Regions from separate parts of the Paenibacillus pedocola genome, predicted to be linked through region 2. Evidence: riboswitches for the same ligand, from Rfam matches in the RefSeq annotation. Region 2 holds a riboswitch; each other region holds the start of a gene.
The links. A riboswitch is a leader RNA that binds a small molecule or an ion and turns the genes downstream of it on or off. The one in region 2 is predicted to bind cyclic di-AMP.

Region 1 (3,278 bases), 3.0 Mb from region 2:
AAATACGGAAACAGCCGTCTGCTGGAATATACCTGTCTATTTGTGCAAATGATAAGGTACTGTCGCTACAACAATATCTTTTTGATTCATTAAATACGAGCGGATGAACAAGCTGGTCTGGTTATGGAGAATCGCCTGCCACCAATGCTTAGTGATAAATTGTGGAATCAGTATTGTAATATGGTCCGTCGAGGCTGTCTTCCACTCTACCGTATCAATAAACTTCACTAACGGACGGATGATGCTGCGGTAACGGGAACGAAGGACAATCAGGCGTACGCCCGGATTCCATTCCTCCCACTTTTGCTCCATCTTGTGAATCTCTTCTTCATCAAAACCAACATACACAGCGACCACATTTTCGGTCAAAGACTTCGCATAGCTGATCGAATGCAGCACGGCACGTGTAACACCAGCGACTGGAACCACTACGGTACTTCCCTTGATACACGGTTTATCTGTAGATGGACAAATGCGCAGCTGATCTGCCGTATTCTGATAATGGCCGTGAATGCGGTGGAATACGATCATAACAACCGGCAGAAAGATGAAAGCCATCCAGACACTTGAGAATTTCGTAATAATGAAAATCAGTGTAATCGTAAGTGTAGTGAGCATACCCACTGTATTGACGGCAAATTTGTTTTGCCAGCCTTTTGGTTTGTCTTTATACCAATGCACCATCATTCCAAGCTGGGATAAAGTGAATGGGATAAATACCCCTACCGCATAGAGCGGAATCAGGCTTTCTGTATTTCCGTGGAATGCAGCAACCAGCAATGCTGATAGCACACCGAGAAAAATAATACCATTAGAGAAGCCCAGCCGGTCTCCGCGGACCATAAAGGCATGGGGCAGATATTTGTCTTTGGCGAACATAAAGGCAAGCAGCGGGAATGCCGAGTATGCCGTATTTGCTGCCAGGAACAAAATCACTGCCGTGATCCCTTGAATGAAGAAGTACAAACCGCCGCGGCCGAAAGTGGATTCAGCAATTTGCGAAACAACGGTTGCTTTTTCATCAGGCATTACTCCGTACCAGTAGGCCAGCAGGGTGATTCCTGTAAACATAATACCAAGGATAAGCCCCATCATCATCAAGGTTTTGGCTGCATTTTTTTCGGCCGGCGCCTTGAAGTTCGGGATAGCATTCGATACCGCTTCTACCCCGGTCAAGGCTGAACAGCCGGAGCTGAACGCCTTAAGCAAGAGGAACAGGCTGACGTTTGATACAGCAGACCCGATTTCAGGCACATTGGCATGAGCGCCGCCGGTCATGTATTTGAATACTCCGGCAACAATCAGGACAAAGATAGATACTACGAACAAATATACCGGGATTGCTATAAAAGAAGCCGATTCCGTAACACCGCGCAGATTGACAATTGTTAACAGTAAAATAACGGATACCGCAATCAGTACAGAATGATCATGCAAACCTGGAAAAGCGGATGTAATCGCGTCTGTACCGGCTGAGGCACTAACCGCAACAGTAAGAATATAATCTACCAATAAAGAGCCTCCGGCTAACAGGCCGGTAGGAACACCGAGATTGCTCTTGGCCACGATGTATGCCCCGCCCCCTTGCGGATAAGCGAAGATCGTCTGGCGATAGGACAAAATAAGTATGGCCAGCAAGCCCAGAACGGCTAATGCAATTGGCAGTGAGTACCAGATGGCAGTGAAACCTGCGGCCACCAGTACAATCAGGATTTGTTCCGTTCCGTAGGCTACAGACGAGAGCGCATCAGAAGACAGGACAGCCAGTGCTTTCACCTTGGATAACTTTTCATGATCGAGTTCGTTCGACTTCATCGGACGCCCGATCAATAGTCGTTTTACCTTGCTTACCATTGTAGTAACAGTTCCTCTCTTTGTGAGTTGAAACGGTAGTACCGTGCGCTGTTTTCATAGGCGGATTTCATAAATGCAGGCACAAAAATAAGCATACGGAAATGATCCGCATGCCTAGGCATGGTCATTATCCCACCCTTGCTTACGAGGTTAGCTGGCGGATTCGGGCTGTGGTAGCCCTACAGTTGCAGTCATTGTGACTGCTTCCGATTCACCCCAATGGCCTTACGGCCAAGTTTGGTTCCCCCGTTTTCCCTTCGGAAAATTCAGCGCATATTCAACTTCTCACAAGGTCTAATGATAGTCTACAATGCATTTACAGTAAAGCTTTGAATCAAATGAAAAAAGAATGAAAAAACATCCAAAACACGCAAATCCAAGATCGGGGATAAGTCGATCTTTCATTCTCTTGCATTATCCCTCATTACCTTGGTTTTAGAGTGTTTTGGATGTAAAATGTGACAAAAAAATCAGGAATAATTTAGGCTTGAATTCAGTCTACCCGCTGCCTATTCCATCTGATCAGTCTTGCGTCCGGTCCACAGCAATATTGTGATCAGCACAAACGCTGTCAGAGCCATTAAAGGAATTGTAATGAACCCCAATAAGTTAATATAATCCTGATTACAAGGAACGCCGATGGTGCAAGGAAGCACTTTGCTCAGCGCAGGAATCTTCTGCTCGGAATAGTGATACAATGAGATGCTCCCGCCAATAATACTTAAAGGCAATACGTAGGGAATGATGCGCTTATCCCCCCGGTACGTGGCAATTCCAAGCAGAAACAGCTGCGGATACATAAAGATACGCTGGAACCAGCACAGCTTACAGGGTTCATATTTGAGGACTTCACTTAAGTACAAGCTGCCGGCAACGGCAATGATGGACACAAACCAGGCCAAATACAGACAGTGGCGGCGGCAAAAGGTAGAGAATTTCATCACTCGGCATCCACCGCATCAGAAGCGACTTTGATCTGGGCGTCGATGGCTTCAATATTAAACGGTTCTTTAACCATCACTCCGTTAACAAATACGGTTGGTGTTGAACTAACTCCTGCGTTTTTAGCAAGGTCAATATCGGTCTGTAGTTCATCCATATAGGTCTTGTCTTCAATATCTTTGCGCAGCAGATCAAAGTCAACCGGCAGGTTTTCCTTTCGGGCCAGATCCACTAAATAGTCTGTGGTCGCCCATTCCTTGTTCTCGTCGCCCTGATTGGCATATAGAGCGTCATAATAGGTCCAGAATGCATCACTGTTCTGATGATAGACAGACAATGCGGCAAGCGAGGCTGTAGTCGAATCCGGTCCGATAAAAGCCATGTTTACAAAATAAAAGGCTGCTTTATCCTGATTCACATACTCCTGGACAATCTGCGGCTTAATGACACCGGTGAATTGAGCGCAGGCCGGGCATTTAAAA
Region 2 (3,278 bases):
CACAAAAAGAAGAGGATTCGCTCCTCTTCTTTTTGGCTAAAGAATGTATAAGTGATGAGCTAGCCCGTTCGTAAAGTGCTACCCTCACTATATCGTATTAATCACTAATTTGCAAAATACAGCCGCCTTAATTCAGCTCCGGCTTCACAGGCCCGATCACATAGATCGTGCGGGATTTCCGGCCGAAATTACGGGCGTTACTCAGTGAATCGTAGTATACATCGATCTTGTTGCCTTTGATGGCACCGCCTGTATCCTCTGCACGGCGAAACCCTAATCCCTCAATGTACACCCACCAGCCGATAGGTATTACATCCGGATCAACAGCAATAGTACGGCCTTCCGTTACGCGTGTTCCGGAAGCTGTTTTTGTTCCAATTCCCGGCTCTTCAGAAGAATAAGCGGTCATGGAGACATTTTTGATCATTCTCTTATACTCAAAATCTACGCCTGCCTTGTGCACGACGTTGCTTGCTGCAGTAGTTTTGGCTGAACTGGAGGTAGTTTTTTTGGTGGAAGTTGCTGCAGCTACAGTAGCTTTGGGAAGTGCCTTAGTTCCAACGGCAATAACTTTGTCTTTGGTGACCGTCTGAACTTCCTTGCCGACCATGCTCATGGATACCAGCTTACCGTCCTGATAAATCTTCTCGATATGCTGAATGATAGCGCCTGGTTTGCCTGCCTGTGCCACTCTTACGTCTCCCTTGTACAGGGAAGGGTCTGCGGTTTTGATGACCCGGAAAGGCAAGCTTACGGTCCGTTCCACCATTTGTTTGGTGACACGTACAATCTTGACTTCCATGCCGGGTGAAACTGCGGTTTCAAGCGAAGGGTAAATCTTGTCATTGCTCTCCAGGCTATAGCCTAGTTTTTGGATAGCCTCACCGAGTTTATCCTCAGTGGTGTAGAGCGTTTTGGTTGTACCATCTGCAGTAAGCGTGAGCTTCTGCGCTCGGGTAATTACGACACGGTCGCCGTCTTGTATTTCATCACTAAGGCCAATGGATACTTCATCATGCGGCAGCAGCGAAATTTGTTCTTTTGCCAGCACGTCGCTAAGCAGCGCTTCACGCGTCTCCAGCGTCAGTACTTCACCGTCTATTACTAAATTTATAACTTTGTTGCCTTGACCGTGTACGTACAGCAGAATAAGCAGCGCGATAACGATTGATACCACACCTGCAAGCGAAAGTACGCGAGGATTCACTTGCTTCCACCGTAATGCGAAAGACCTGCTGGATGATTGCGAATCATGGGATACCTCTGGTTGGAATACGCCCACTCTCTCCATCCTCCTTACATAGCCCCGTCGTCCAAGTAGTTTATCTAAGAAGACTGAATGATTTCAGACGAAACTAAGTTTGAGATTGCAACAGGATACGCCCGCATTGCTTCAGCGTTTCCTGCTCATGGATCGCCTGCTCGGCATAGCAGCTCCAGATCACCTGTTATATAACAGTATGCTGGGGACATTCACATTATTCAAAACAAAAGAAGCCTAAAAAGAGTTCATAGAGGACTCTTTCGTGGCTTCTCCGGATGTCAGAATACGCGAGAATGTTTATGCACGAGGTTTCCTCTCTTACTGGCGCTTACGAGGTTAGCTGTCGGGTTCGGGCATAAGAGAGACGCCCTATCTCAGGTCACCCGCTCACGGCGGTTGCCCTCAAATTCACCCCGAGACCACATAAAGAAATCAAATAATGTCTGCGGCATTTCTGTGTTGTACTCTATGTACGTTCATGCGGCAGTGCAATATTGGTTCCCCCGTTCTCCATACGGAGACTCAGCGAGACGATCCATGAATCAGTGACTGTCACAGTAACAACAGCTCACTGCACTGAAAAGATGATATCCTGTTTTGATGCATGTTGTAAAGGACGATTCAACCACGTTTACGCAGAAATATGGTTAAAATATTGTAATAATCAGCCATTTTGAGATTAAAAAAGTTTAATATATCGGCTATACTTCTTTTTTCACCGGTTTTCCTCCCGATTTCAGACAATCCCAAATCGTACCAGTGCGTTCGCATACGTAATTTCCGCCAATTCCTGTAAATCAATCCCTTTTATTTCCGCAGCTGCTTCTGCTACCAGCCTGACATATCCGCTCTCATTCCGCTTCCCTCTGAAGGGGTGCGGGGTCAAATAAGGCGAGTCCGTTTCAATCAGCAGACGGTCCAGCGGGGTCTTCTCAAGCACCTCTTTGGGAACCCTTGCATTCTTGAACGTAATGGGCCCGCCGAAGGACAAATGGAAGCCAAGATCCAGACACATTTTGGCGGTCTCCCAGCTGCCGGAGAAAGAGTGCATTACTCCGCCGACCTCGTTTGCTTTCTCTTCGCGCAGAATCCGTACCACATCCTCATGGGCATCCCGGTTATGAATACAGATCGGCATTCCCAGTTCCCGGGCCAGCCCGATTTGCTTGCGGAGTACTTCCTGCTGTACCTCTTTGGGGGAGGTATCCCAGTAATAATCCAGTCCGATTTCGCCGATAGCGACTACTTTGGGATGGCTGCATAACGAAGCGATCCATTCCAGGTCCCCGTCCTTCATGTCAATGGCGTCCACCGGATGCCATCCGACGGCTGCATAAATATAATCATAGGTTTCAGCCAATTTAATGGTCGTCGGGATCGTTTCCCGGTTAAATCCGATATTGATCATTTTGGTCACTCCGGCCTCCAGCGCCCGTGCGATTACCTGTTCGCGGTCCTCGTCGAATTGCGGAGCATCCAAATGGGTATGGGTGTCAAATAATTGCATAACGCAGCTTCCTTCCTGTCATCATTTCTATGATGAATTCCAACTTTTTTTGTATTACTTTGCAAAAATCCCTGCTACGGAAGACGGCAGCTGTGAAAGTGCTTTCTGCAGCTTATCCTGCGGAAAATACAGGTGATATCTGCCGCGGTGAATCCCGCTGATGGAGCGTACAATATCCGATACCTCCGAGATTTCCCTTAGCTTGTCATGACGGTCGAGCAGCAGGATCTGCTTGCTGTCAAAAGCGTCCCCGGGACGGAATACATCATAAGGAAGATCCGTTGGAAAATCGATTTCCAGGTCATACTCGGCATTCAGTCCGGCTCCGGCAAAACTGCGGCGGATTTCGTCAATTGTCTCGGAATCCAGATTCTCCATCTCTACATATTTATACAGTTTACGATGAATAAAACGGCTGCACAAGTCGCTCAGCAGTTCATCCGCTTCCAATGTCCACTGCATAAAAGCTGTCTGAATCATCGCTTCATCCAGCAGCAGATATTGCTC
Region 3 (3,278 bases), 560 kb from region 2:
TAATTACAAAAATATAGAATCCCAGGAGGGCGATTTACCGATGTCTATTCAACAACTTCATACTCTGGATGAACTGCACCAATATGTCGGGCAACCCGGCAAGAAACTGCTTTTTAAGCACAGCACAACCTGCCCGATCAGCGCCAAAGCTAACGAAGAGTTTCTGGCGTTTGTACAGAGCTCTGATACGCCGGCAGCTATTGTTCATGTGATTGAAGACCGTCCGGTCTCGAACCAGATTGCTGAAGAATTCGGCATCAAACACGAATCTCCGCAAATTTTTCTGCTGGAAGACGGAGAAGTCCGCTGGAACACCTCCCACTGGAAAATCACCCGCGATGCCATCAAGGAGGCAGTGAGCAAATGAGCCAGTCTGTAATTGTCTACTCTACATCCGGCTGCAGCGACTGCAATCAGGTAAAACAGCTGCTCACAGAACAAGGCATTCCGTTCGAAGTGCGCGATGTTATGACCAGTACAGTCTATCAGGAGGAAGTAGAGAAGCTCGGCTTCATGGGAGTACCTGTCACTGTATCCGGAGAATATGCGGTCAAAGGCTTCAACCTTCCTGAGCTTAAGGAACTTATTGCTGCAGCGAAATAAATCATGAATGATTCCAGGAGGCTACAGCCATGACACAGGAGATCTGGATTAACCTGCCGGTTAAAGATGTTGAGAGGTCAACTGCCTTTTTCAATTCGATTGGATTCCATGCGGTGAGCGTTGGTAACGAGAGATCCAAGCTTGCCATAGGGCAAACGACGATTCTGCTGTTCCCGGATGCGGCGTTTGAGAAATTCACAGGTTCAACAATCGCTGATACTTCCCAATGCGCAGAAGTCATCTTTTCCATTGGTGCAGAAAGCAGAGAAGAAGTAGATGCCTTTATTCAAAAAGTAGAGTTTGCCGGAGGAAATATCTTTGGCAAGCCAAGTGAAGTGGACGGCTGGATGTACGGCGCAGGCTTTGCCGACCTGGACGGTCACCGCTGGAACCTGCTGTACATGGATGAGAGCAAAATGCCGAAACGCTAATATGAAAACGCCGGTTACCTGTTTAAGGTCACCGGCGTTTTTTTATCCCCCTATAAACTTATATCTTTCAGGTTCAATATTCGCACTCGGCTACCAGATGACCCACATTCCCGCTATGGGTATAGATGACATGGTCCGCCCCAAGCCCTTTGTATACCAGTCTCGGATTCATGGAGGTGGTAATGACAAAGATAGGCTTCGCGGTCCACGTCCGGCACATCTGCACATAACGGCAGCATAATGCCACACTGCTCTCGAACAGATAAATTCTGCCTACGGCAAACGGCGGCCTAAGCCAAGTATTCAGATGCCGGGTATCCACCTCAAAAATAACCTCAACCCCCAGCTCCTGGAGCCGCGCGTGTTCAGCCGGATTGTTGGCGAGCCCTGCCATCCGGCAGCCTTTTATTTGGAGCATTCTAACAAACTGTTCCCCTGCCTTCGTCGGAGCGCTAATGAGTACATATTCCTCCTGGCTGCCCATCTCTGTCTCCCCCTCCCGGTTCACGTTATAGCCGGCATTCATCTATACCAGCACAGCAAAAAACCACAAAGGATTCCCTTTGTGGTCCAATTAACGGTCACAATGCGCCTATCCTCTCTACAGTACGCTTACGAGGTTAGCTGCCGGATTCGGGCGTTGAGAGTCGCCCTACCTGTTATCCATACGAGACTTTTCAGTTCTCGCAGTTTCCCAGGATTCACCCCATAACCGGCTCCGCCTCTCACGATCGGCTTCCGGTTGTTTGGTTCCCCCGCTCTCCGTAAACGGAGATTAAGCGGATTGCTTATTCAATTGCGCTTAAACAGATGTAATCATACCTTCTGCGATGATCGCTTGTAAAACGCTAATAGCGCCAAAATAATGCATTAAATGGGATGATTACCGGTCAGATAACGCTTACTTAAGCTTTATTCTCCCTAATCCTCTGATTTCCCCGCTTTTCTGAGGGGTTAGGAAAAACAGATAAAGAATACCGGTTCGTGTATCTTCCGCGGAGTTTACAGCGGTTCTTGTCTTTTTCCAGTAAAAATCAAAAGATGACGCCTGAGCGAGAAAATGACCTGATAATCGCTGATAAATAGTCTTTTCGACTAGCGCAGCTTTGTTCCCGCCGCAATTCCCCGCTAATCCGCAATTAGAGAATCCCTTTGCTTTTTTACAAAGACATGCCGGAAAGAGTATGATTCGTGTTGAATCGATTCGCAAAAATGATGATATTCGAACGCTGAATTCCCGCCCAGCGGGAAACGGGGGAACCATCCGGCTAATACGGCCATGGGGTGAATCCTGAGGAGACTGCGACTCCCGCATTCTCACCAGGTAGGGCGACTCTCACCGCCCGAATCCTGCAGCTAACCTCGTAAGTGTATAGAGAGAGCCCCTTGATCCGCCACGTTTTGGCATCAGGCCTGTTTCCGCCTGTATCCGGACCGCAGGCAGAGGTTCTCCTCTGCCTGCGGTTTTTTGCGCACCCCTATACATTGAAGGCAGACAGCTGTGATTCTCTATCTTATCCATCTCTTAATCCAGGAAGGAACGTGCTGACATGCCTGACCTATTATCCCCGCAGCCGGCCGCTGCCGCCGGATTTGAGCAATATATCCGGGAGTACAGCGGAGGTGTCCTTGCGCTTAGCTCCATTCTGCTCGGGAAGGGCAGTGAGGCTGAGCGGGTGACGGCCGGAACCTTCAACAAGCTGTATGAGCCGTATTGCAAAGGAAAGCTGAAAGCAGCCGACTTTCCGGTAGAAGCCTACCGGGAGTGCATCCTGCAATGCACAAAATCCGCGAAGAGCCGGAATCTGCGCACCTCTAAAGAGTTGTCGTGGGACGATCAGCTCGTAAAAGCGCTATGGTATGGACTGCTGCTTCCGCTGCCCGAAATCGGCAAAATTCTCGGCAAGAGCCTGCCGGCGCTGAAGGCTCAGCTCCGGCAGGTTCGTGAGCACACGGCGGGGCAGAAGCCGCTGAGATCACAGGCTAATTTGTCTATTGTGTAAATGGCCGCCTGTTCTTCTGATTCATTCACCAATAAAGCCGCAGCAATCCGCTGCGGCTTTATTGGCTTTACTTGCCCTTGCTGTTGCCTTTACTCTTGCTCTTGCCTTTGTTTATGTCTTTGCCCTTACTGTTGCCACTCTTGGCAAACCGTAAAAAAGCCATCAGGCATCCCAGAATTCCAAGACCAAGCAGCAGAGTCTGCAGCGCCCCCAGCAGTGTTGAGCCTTCGGGCCTAAGCAT

Region 1: another riboswitch for cyclic di-AMP. It lies ahead of kimA (potassium transporter KimA); the one in region 2 lies ahead of QU597_RS00140 (resuscitation-promoting factor).
Region 3: another riboswitch for cyclic di-AMP. It lies ahead of QU597_RS02585 (hypothetical protein); the one in region 2 lies ahead of QU597_RS00140 (resuscitation-promoting factor).

What each region holds. Positions count from the first base shown of each region.
Region 1 is NZ_CP134223.1:3,512,549-3,515,826, forward strand. Features, by position in the region: gene kimA (potassium transporter KimA) at 37-1,854, opposite strand; cyclic di-AMP (ydaO/yuaA leader) riboswitch at 1,979-2,136, opposite strand; gene QU597_RS15355 (disulfide oxidoreductase) at 2,364-2,795, opposite strand; gene QU597_RS15360 (DsbA family protein) at 2,795-3,278, opposite strand, start outside.
Region 2 is NZ_CP134223.1:27,910-31,187, reverse strand. Features, by position in the region: gene QU597_RS00140 (resuscitation-promoting factor) at 128-1,282, opposite strand; cyclic di-AMP (ydaO/yuaA leader) riboswitch at 1,575-1,802, opposite strand; gene QU597_RS00135 (TatD family hydrolase) at 2,001-2,771, opposite strand; gene QU597_RS00130 (HD domain-containing protein) at 2,826-3,278, opposite strand, start outside.
Region 3 is NZ_CP134223.1:587,889-591,166, reverse strand. Features, by position in the region: gene ytxJ (bacillithiol system redox-active protein YtxJ) at 41-367, shown strand; gene QU597_RS02595 (glutaredoxin family protein) at 364-603, shown strand; gene QU597_RS02590 (VOC family protein) at 633-1,034, shown strand; gene QU597_RS02585 (hypothetical protein) at 1,108-1,518, opposite strand; cyclic di-AMP (ydaO/yuaA leader) riboswitch at 1,627-1,826, opposite strand; cyclic di-AMP (ydaO/yuaA leader) riboswitch at 2,252-2,419, shown strand; gene QU597_RS02580 (hypothetical protein) at 2,585-3,037, shown strand; gene QU597_RS02575 (hypothetical protein) at 3,105-3,278, opposite strand, start outside.